Regions from separate parts of the Streptomyces sp. NPDC044106 genome, predicted to be linked through region 2. Evidence: predicted binding sites of a transcription regulator. Region 2 holds the regulator's gene; the other holds the start of a gene.

Region 1 (3,407 bases), on a different contig from region 2:
GGCCAGCGCCGCGGAGACCAGGGCGGCGGGGTGCTCGCGGCGCAGCCGCGTCGCCACGGCGAGCTCCTGCGCGGGCTCGACGTCCCGCACCTCGTCGAGCAGGGCCCGGCCCTCCTCGGTGCGGAGGGCGGCGAAGGCGGCGAGGGGGTCGTCGAGGTCGGTCGCGTGGCCGCTCGGCGTGTTCGGGTCGTTCACCCGCCCCATTGTGGGCCAGTCGGTGGATGGTGCGCGGCCGGTGGCGGTGTCGGAGCCCCGACACGACCTTGAGCTGCGAGGATCCGGCGCCATGCAACTGGTAAGACAAAAAGAAAAATACGCCAGAAGACGGAAGAACCGGGTGCGCGCCGCGGTGGCCGTCCTGACCGCCTCGGCGATCGCGTCGGGCTGCGCGTCCGCGGGCGACGGCGTGGAACCCGCACCCGGCCAGCAGCCGCTCGACGCCCCGCCCGCCCGCGCCCTCGACTCCTACGCCCGCAAACTCGCCGCCGTCCAGATCGCCCGGGTCGCGGCGGCCAAGCGCTGGGGCCTTGCGAAGCCTCCGCTCGCCGCGCCCCCGCCGCCCAGGACCAAGCCCCGCATCACGACCCGCAAGGGCTTCGAGGTCAAGGGTCAGTCGAGCCTGCCGCCGGTCTTCACGACGGTCCCCACCAAGGAGAAGGTCGTCTTCCTGACCATCGACGACGGCGCCGAGAAGGACCCGGCGCTGCTGCGGATGATGGGCGAGCTGCACCTTCCGTACACCGCGTTCCTCAGCGACTACCTCGTCAAGAAGGACTACGGCTACTTCAAGAAGATGCAGGACCGCGGCGTCACCCTGAACAACCACACCCTCAACCACCGCTACCTGCCCGGACTCTCGTACGAGCAGCAGCGCCACGAGATCTGTGGCATGCAGGACGTCATCATGCAGCACTACGGCAAGCGCCCCGAGCTCTTCCGCCCGCCCTACGGCAACTACAACGAGGACACCCTGCGCGCCGCCAAGTCCTGCGGCGTCAAGGCGGTGCCGCTGTGGGCGTCGGAGGGCTTCGCCGATCACATGGAGTGGCGCGAGTGGGACAAGGACCTGCACCCCGGCGACATCATCCTCACGCATTTCCGGGGGCGTAAGGACTGGAAGGGCACCATGCCCGACATGGTCCGCCGGGTCATGAAGACCGTCACGGACAGGGGCTACGCGGTGGCCAGGCTGGAGGACTACCTGTGAGCCCCCGGGCGCGAGCGCGCCGCCGCCTCCTCGCCGGGGCCCTGCTGTGCGGAGTGCTCGCGCCCGCACTGCTGGCGGGCTGCGCGGAATCAGTGGATCCAATCGAACGCCTGGGCAGAAAGGCAACCCAGAAGATCCCCCCGCACCACCGCACCCGCACCCCGCCCGGCACCCTCCACTCCACAGTGGCCCCTGGCGCCCCCCGCTGTGGGCAGGCGTTCCGCTGGGCGGAACGGGTGGGCACAGCCCCCGGTGCCGAGCAACGTGAATCAGGGCGCCCACAAGTCGCGGGAGGGGAACCCAAAGCCCCCGAGAACCGTTGCCCTGACAGGGAAAATTCACCGCCCGCCCCGCCGCGGGGCACCAACATCCGCTAAAGCCCGACGCAGTCGACTGGCACTCCGCTTGACCGAGTGCTAATCCCCGTCCTAGTCTCACTTCTGGCACTCCCCATTGGAGAGTGCCAACAGCGACGGGCAGGTCCGGCACCCGCGACGACGGATCCACCTGGTCGCCACACTCAGACTCTTAACCCCGTGAGATCTCCGAAGGGGGAGACCGGATCGTGACGACCGCCAGCTCCAAGGTTGCCATCAAGCCGCTCGAGGACCGCATTGTGGTCCAGCCGCTCGACGCCGAGCAGACCACGGCCTCCGGCCTGGTCATTCCGGACACCGCGAAGGAGAAGCCCCAGGAGGGTGCTGTCCTCGCCGTGGGCCCGGGCCGCTTCGAGAACGGCGAGCGCCTTCCGCTCGACGTGCAGGTCGGCGACGTCGTTCTGTACAGCAAGTACGGCGGCACCGAGGTGAAGTACAACGGCGACGAGTACCTCGTCCTCTCGGCTCGCGACGTGCTCGCGATCGTCGAGAAGTAGTTCACCGCTTCACCTGCTGCACCTGCTTCACCAGCAGATTTTGCTTTTGAGCTGCGCCCCTGGTCACCCCGCTCTTTGCCGGGCGGCGAGGGGCGCAGTTCGTTCACCCGAGTTTTCGAGAGGGCTGAATCGCTCCCATGGCGAAGATCCTGAAGTTCGACGAGGACGCCCGTCGCGCCCTTGAGCGCGGCGTCAACAAGCTTGCCGACACGGTCAAGGTGACGATCGGCCCCCGCGGCCGCAACGTCGTCATCGACAAGAAGTTCGGCGCCCCGACCATCACCAACGACGGCGTCACCATCGCCCGTGAGGTCGAGGTCGACGACCCGTACGAGAACCTCGGCGCCCAGCTGGTGAAGGAGGTGGCGACCAAGACCAACGACATCGCGGGTGACGGCACCACCACCGCCACCGTGCTCGCCCAGGCCCTGGTCAAGGAAGGCCTGCGCAACGTCGCCGCCGGCGCCTCCCCGGCCGCCCTGAAGAAGGGCATCGACGCCGCCGTCGCGGCCGTCTCCGAGGAGCTCCTCGCCACCGCCCGTCCGATCGACGACAAGGCCGACATCGCGGCCGTCGCCGGTCTGTCGGCCCAGGACCCGCAGGTCGGCGAGCTCATCGCCGAGGCGATGGACAAGGTCGGCAAGGACGGTGTCATCACCGTCGAGGAGTCCAACACCTTCGGCCTCGAGCTCGACTTCACCGAGGGCATGGCCTTCGACAAGGGCTACCTGTCGCCGTACATGGTGTCCGACCAGGAGCGTATGGAGGCCGTCCTCGACGACCCGTACATCCTGATCCACCAGGGCAAGATCTCGTCGATCCAGGACATGCTGCCGCTGCTCGAGAAGGTCATCCAGGCCAACTCCTCGAAGCCGCTCCTGATCATCGCCGAGGACGTCGAGGGCGAGGCCCTGTCGACCCTGGTCGTGAACAAGATCCGTGGCACCTTCAACGCCGTCGCGGTGAAGGCCCCCGGCTTCGGCGACCGCCGCAAGGCGATGCTCGGCGACATGGCCACCCTCACCGGTGCCACCGTCATCGCCGAGGAGGTCGGCCTCAAGCTCGACCAGGTTGGCCTCGATGTGCTCGGCACCGCCCGCCGCGTCACCATCACCAAGGACGACACCACGATCGTCGACGGCGGCGGCAACAAGGCCGACGCCGACGCCCGCGTCGCCCAGATCAAGGCCGAGATCGAGGCCACGGACTCCGACTGGGACCGCGAGAAGCTCCAGGAGCGCCTCGCGAAGCTGGCCGGCGGCGTGTGCGTCATCAAGGTCGGCGCCGCCACCGAGGTGGAGCTGAAGGAGAAGAAGCACCGTCTGG
Region 2 (3,407 bases):
GCCCCCGCACCTGTTTGATCTCCTGGTACATCCCGTCGGCCGTCTTGTACCCGGCGGCGAGGAATCCGAGCCCACCGGCCTCGGCGACAGCCCCGGCCAACTGCGGTCCTGAGGCGCCGCCCGCCATGGGGGCCTGCACGATCGGGTGGCGGCAGAGATCGGTCAGCGCAGAGGACATGCACGCATCGTGCCACGCCCCGCACACCGCACCGAATCGCACCCCGCGCCGGGCGTGTGCGCCCCCGTCTGCCCACGGCGCCCCGCCGGCGTCCGCGGCCCGCACGTGGTTGCTGGCGCGGGGCGGGTTGCTTTCAGGGGCGCGGGGAACTGCGCGCCCAGCCCCCACGCGCCCGCGGACGACGACAAAGCCCCCGGCAGCGGAACGAACCGTCGCCGGGGGCCGAAGTCACCGCTCAAGGCGCTACCGCCCGTTGAACGCATCCTTGAGACGGGAGAACAACCCCTGCTGCCCCGGCTGGAACTGCCCCGTGGGCCGCTCCTCGCCCCGCAGCTGCGCCAGCTCCCGCAGCACCCGCTCCTGCTCCGCGTCGAGCTTCGTCGGCGTGAGCACCTCGACGTGCACGATGAGGTCACCGCGCCCGCCGCCCCGCAGATGTGTGATGCCACGGCCGTGCAGCGGCACCGACTGGCCGGACTGCGTGCCCGGCCGGATGTCGATCTCCTCCACGCCGTCCAGCGTCTCCAGCGGCACCTTCGTGCCGAGGGCCGCCGCCGTCATCGGAATGGTGACGGTGCAGTGCAGGTCGTCGCCGCGCCGCTGGAAGACAGCGTGCGGCAGCTCGTGGATCTCCACGTACAGGTCACCGGCGGGGCCGCCGCCGGGGCCGACCTCGCCCTCACCCGCGAGCTGGATCCGCGTGCCGTTGTCGACACCGGCGGGGATCTTCACGGTCAGCGTCCGCCGCGACCGGATGCGGCCGTCACCGGCGCACTCGGGGCACGGCGTCGGCACGACCGTGCCGAAGCCCTGACACTGCGGGCACGGCCGCGACGTCATGACCTGGCCGAGGAAGGACCGCGTGACCTGCGACACCTCACCGCGACCGCGGCACATGTCACACGTCTGGGCGGACGTCCCCGGCGCTGCGCCCTCACCGCTGCAGGTCGTGCAGACCACGGCGGTGTCGACCTGGAGGTCCTTGGTGGTGCCGAAGGCGGCCTCTTCGAGGTCGATCTCCAGGCGGATCATGGCGTCCTGACCGCGACGCGTGCGCGAGCGCGGTCCGCGCTGCGACGCCGTCCCGAAGAACGCGTCCATGATGTCGGAGAAGTTGCCGAAGCCACCGGCGCCGAAGCCGCCCGCGCCCGCCCCGCCGCCCGACTGGGACAGCGGGTCGCCGCCGAGGTCGTAGACCTGCTTCTTCTGCGGGTCCGACAACACCTCGTACGCGGCGTTGATCTCCTTGAAGCGGTCCTGGGTCTTCGGATCCGGATTCACGTCCGGGTGAAGCTCACGGGCCAGCCTTCGGAAGGCCTTCTTGATTTCGTCCTGGGAAGCGTCGCGGCGCACGCCGAGTACGGCGTAGTAGTCCGTGGCCACTTACGACTCCGCCAGGATCTGTCCGACGTAACGTGCCACTGCGCGTACTGCTCCCATCGTTCCCGGATAGTCCATGCGGGTCGGTCCGACCACGCCGAGCTTGGCTACTGCCTCGCTGCCCGAACCGTAGCCGACGGAGACCACGGAAGTAGAGCTGAGCCCCTCATGGGCGTTCTCGTGACCGATCCGTACGGCCATGCCCGAATCCTGCACCTCACCAAGCAACTTGAGGAGCACGACCTGCTCCTCAAGGGCCTCGAGGACGGGACGGATGGTGAGGGGAAAGTCATGTCCGAAGCGGGTGAGATTGGCGGTACCGCCGATCATCAGCCGCTCCTCGGTCTCCTCGACAAGGGTTTCGAGAAGGGTCGCGAGGACCGTCGAGACGGTGCCGCGGTCCTCGGCCTCGAAGGCTTCGGGCAGGTCCTGCACCAGCTGCGGCACGTCGGTGAAGCGACGGCCCGCGATCCTGCTGTTGAGCCGGGCCCGCAGATCCGCGAGCGCGGACTCGCCGAACGGGGCCGGGCAGTCGATCATGCGCTGCTCGACCCGGCCGGTGTCGGTGATCAGGACGAGCATCAGCCGCGCGGGAGCGAGCGAGAGCAGCTCCACGTGCCGCACCGTCGACCGCGTGAGCGAGGGGTACTGCACCACGGCGACCTGCCGGGTCAGCTGCGCGAGCAGCCGCACCGTCCGTCCCACCACGTCGTCGAGGTCGACCGCGCCGTCGAGGAAGTTCTGGATGGCGCGGCGCTCGGGCGCGGTCATCGGCTTGACGCCCGCGAGCTTGTCGACGAACAGCCGATAGCCCTTGTCCGTCGGGATGCGCCCGGCGCTGGTGTGCGGCTGGGCGATGAACCCTTCCTCCTCCAGCGCCGCCATGTCGTTGCGGACGGTGGCCGGAGAGACCCCCAGACGGTGCCGCTCCGTGAGCGCCTTGGAACCGACCGGCTCCTCCGTCCCGACATAGTCGTGGACGATGGCGCGCAGCACTTCGAGCCTGCGTTCATTGAGCATCGCGCACACCTCCAGCTGTCTCCGTCGTCGACGACGGGCCCCGGCATCCCCCGAGCCCCCGCCTGGCACTCACCACGCGCGAGTGCCAGCCTTTCGAAAGGTCAGTGTACGGCCGACCGGTACGGACCCGGCAAGGGCGGACCCCCCGCGTCCTGACCGGCCCCGCGCGCCCGCCCTGGGATAGCGTCACCGTATGGACGTGACGCCGGCATGGGAAGCGGCGGGCTGGGAGCGGCTCGCCCCGCGCGTGGGGCGGTGCCGCCTCCCCGTCTGGGACTGCACGGCGGGGCTCGTCGTCGGCGACGACGCGGTCCTCATGATCGAGGCCGGGTCGAGTCTGGCCGAGGGCGCGGCCCTGCGGACACAGGCCCGCCGGATCCTCGGCGGCTCCCGCCGGGTCACCCACCTCGCGCTCACCCATCCGCACTTCGACCACGTCCTCGGTGCGGCGGCCTTCGCGGGCGTCGAGGTGTACGGGGCGGTGGGCATCGAGACGGTTCTCGCCGGGGGCCGCGAGGAGCTGCGCACGGACGCGGTACGCCACGGCGTGGCCGCGGACGCGGCGGCGGAGGCCGCGGACCTCCTGGTCCGGCCGCACCATCTGGTGTGCGGGGAGTGGACGCTCGACCTGGGCGGCGGGGTCCGGGTGCTGCTCGCGAACGTCGGTCCCGGGCACACGGCCCACGACCTGGTGGTCCTGGTGCCGGGCGTCGACGGCGGACGGGAGGTCGTCTTCTGCGGCGACCTGGTCGAGGAGTCGGGCGAGCCGCAGGCGGGCCGGGACGCGGCGCCCCGGCACTGGCCCGCGGCGCTCGACAGGCTCCTGGAC

Evidence for each region. Region 2 encodes HrcA, which represses chaperone genes, less so after heat shock. Its sites were predicted from a motif close to TTNGCACTCNGNNNNNCNGAGTGCNAA; they were not measured.
Region 1: groES (co-chaperone GroES) is a predicted target of HrcA. The motif match lies at 1,601-1,627, and genes of this name have one in related genera.

The regions. Positions count from the first base shown of each region.
Region 1 is NZ_JBWKFZ010000009.1:116,115-119,521, reverse strand. Features, by position in the region: gene AC07DI_RS17755 (class I SAM-dependent methyltransferase) at 1-204, opposite strand, end outside; gene AC07DI_RS17750 (polysaccharide deacetylase family protein) at 287-1,207, shown strand; gene groES (co-chaperone GroES) at 1,773-2,081, shown strand; gene groL (chaperonin GroEL) at 2,219-3,407, shown strand, end outside.
Region 2 is NZ_JBWKFZ010000010.1:106,335-109,741, reverse strand. Features, by position in the region: gene AC07DI_RS19515 (nitronate monooxygenase) at 1-178, opposite strand, end outside; gene dnaJ (molecular chaperone DnaJ) at 422-1,561, opposite strand; gene hrcA (heat-inducible transcriptional repressor HrcA) at 1,562-2,578, opposite strand; gene AC07DI_RS19500 (MBL fold metallo-hydrolase) at 2,778-3,407, shown strand, end outside.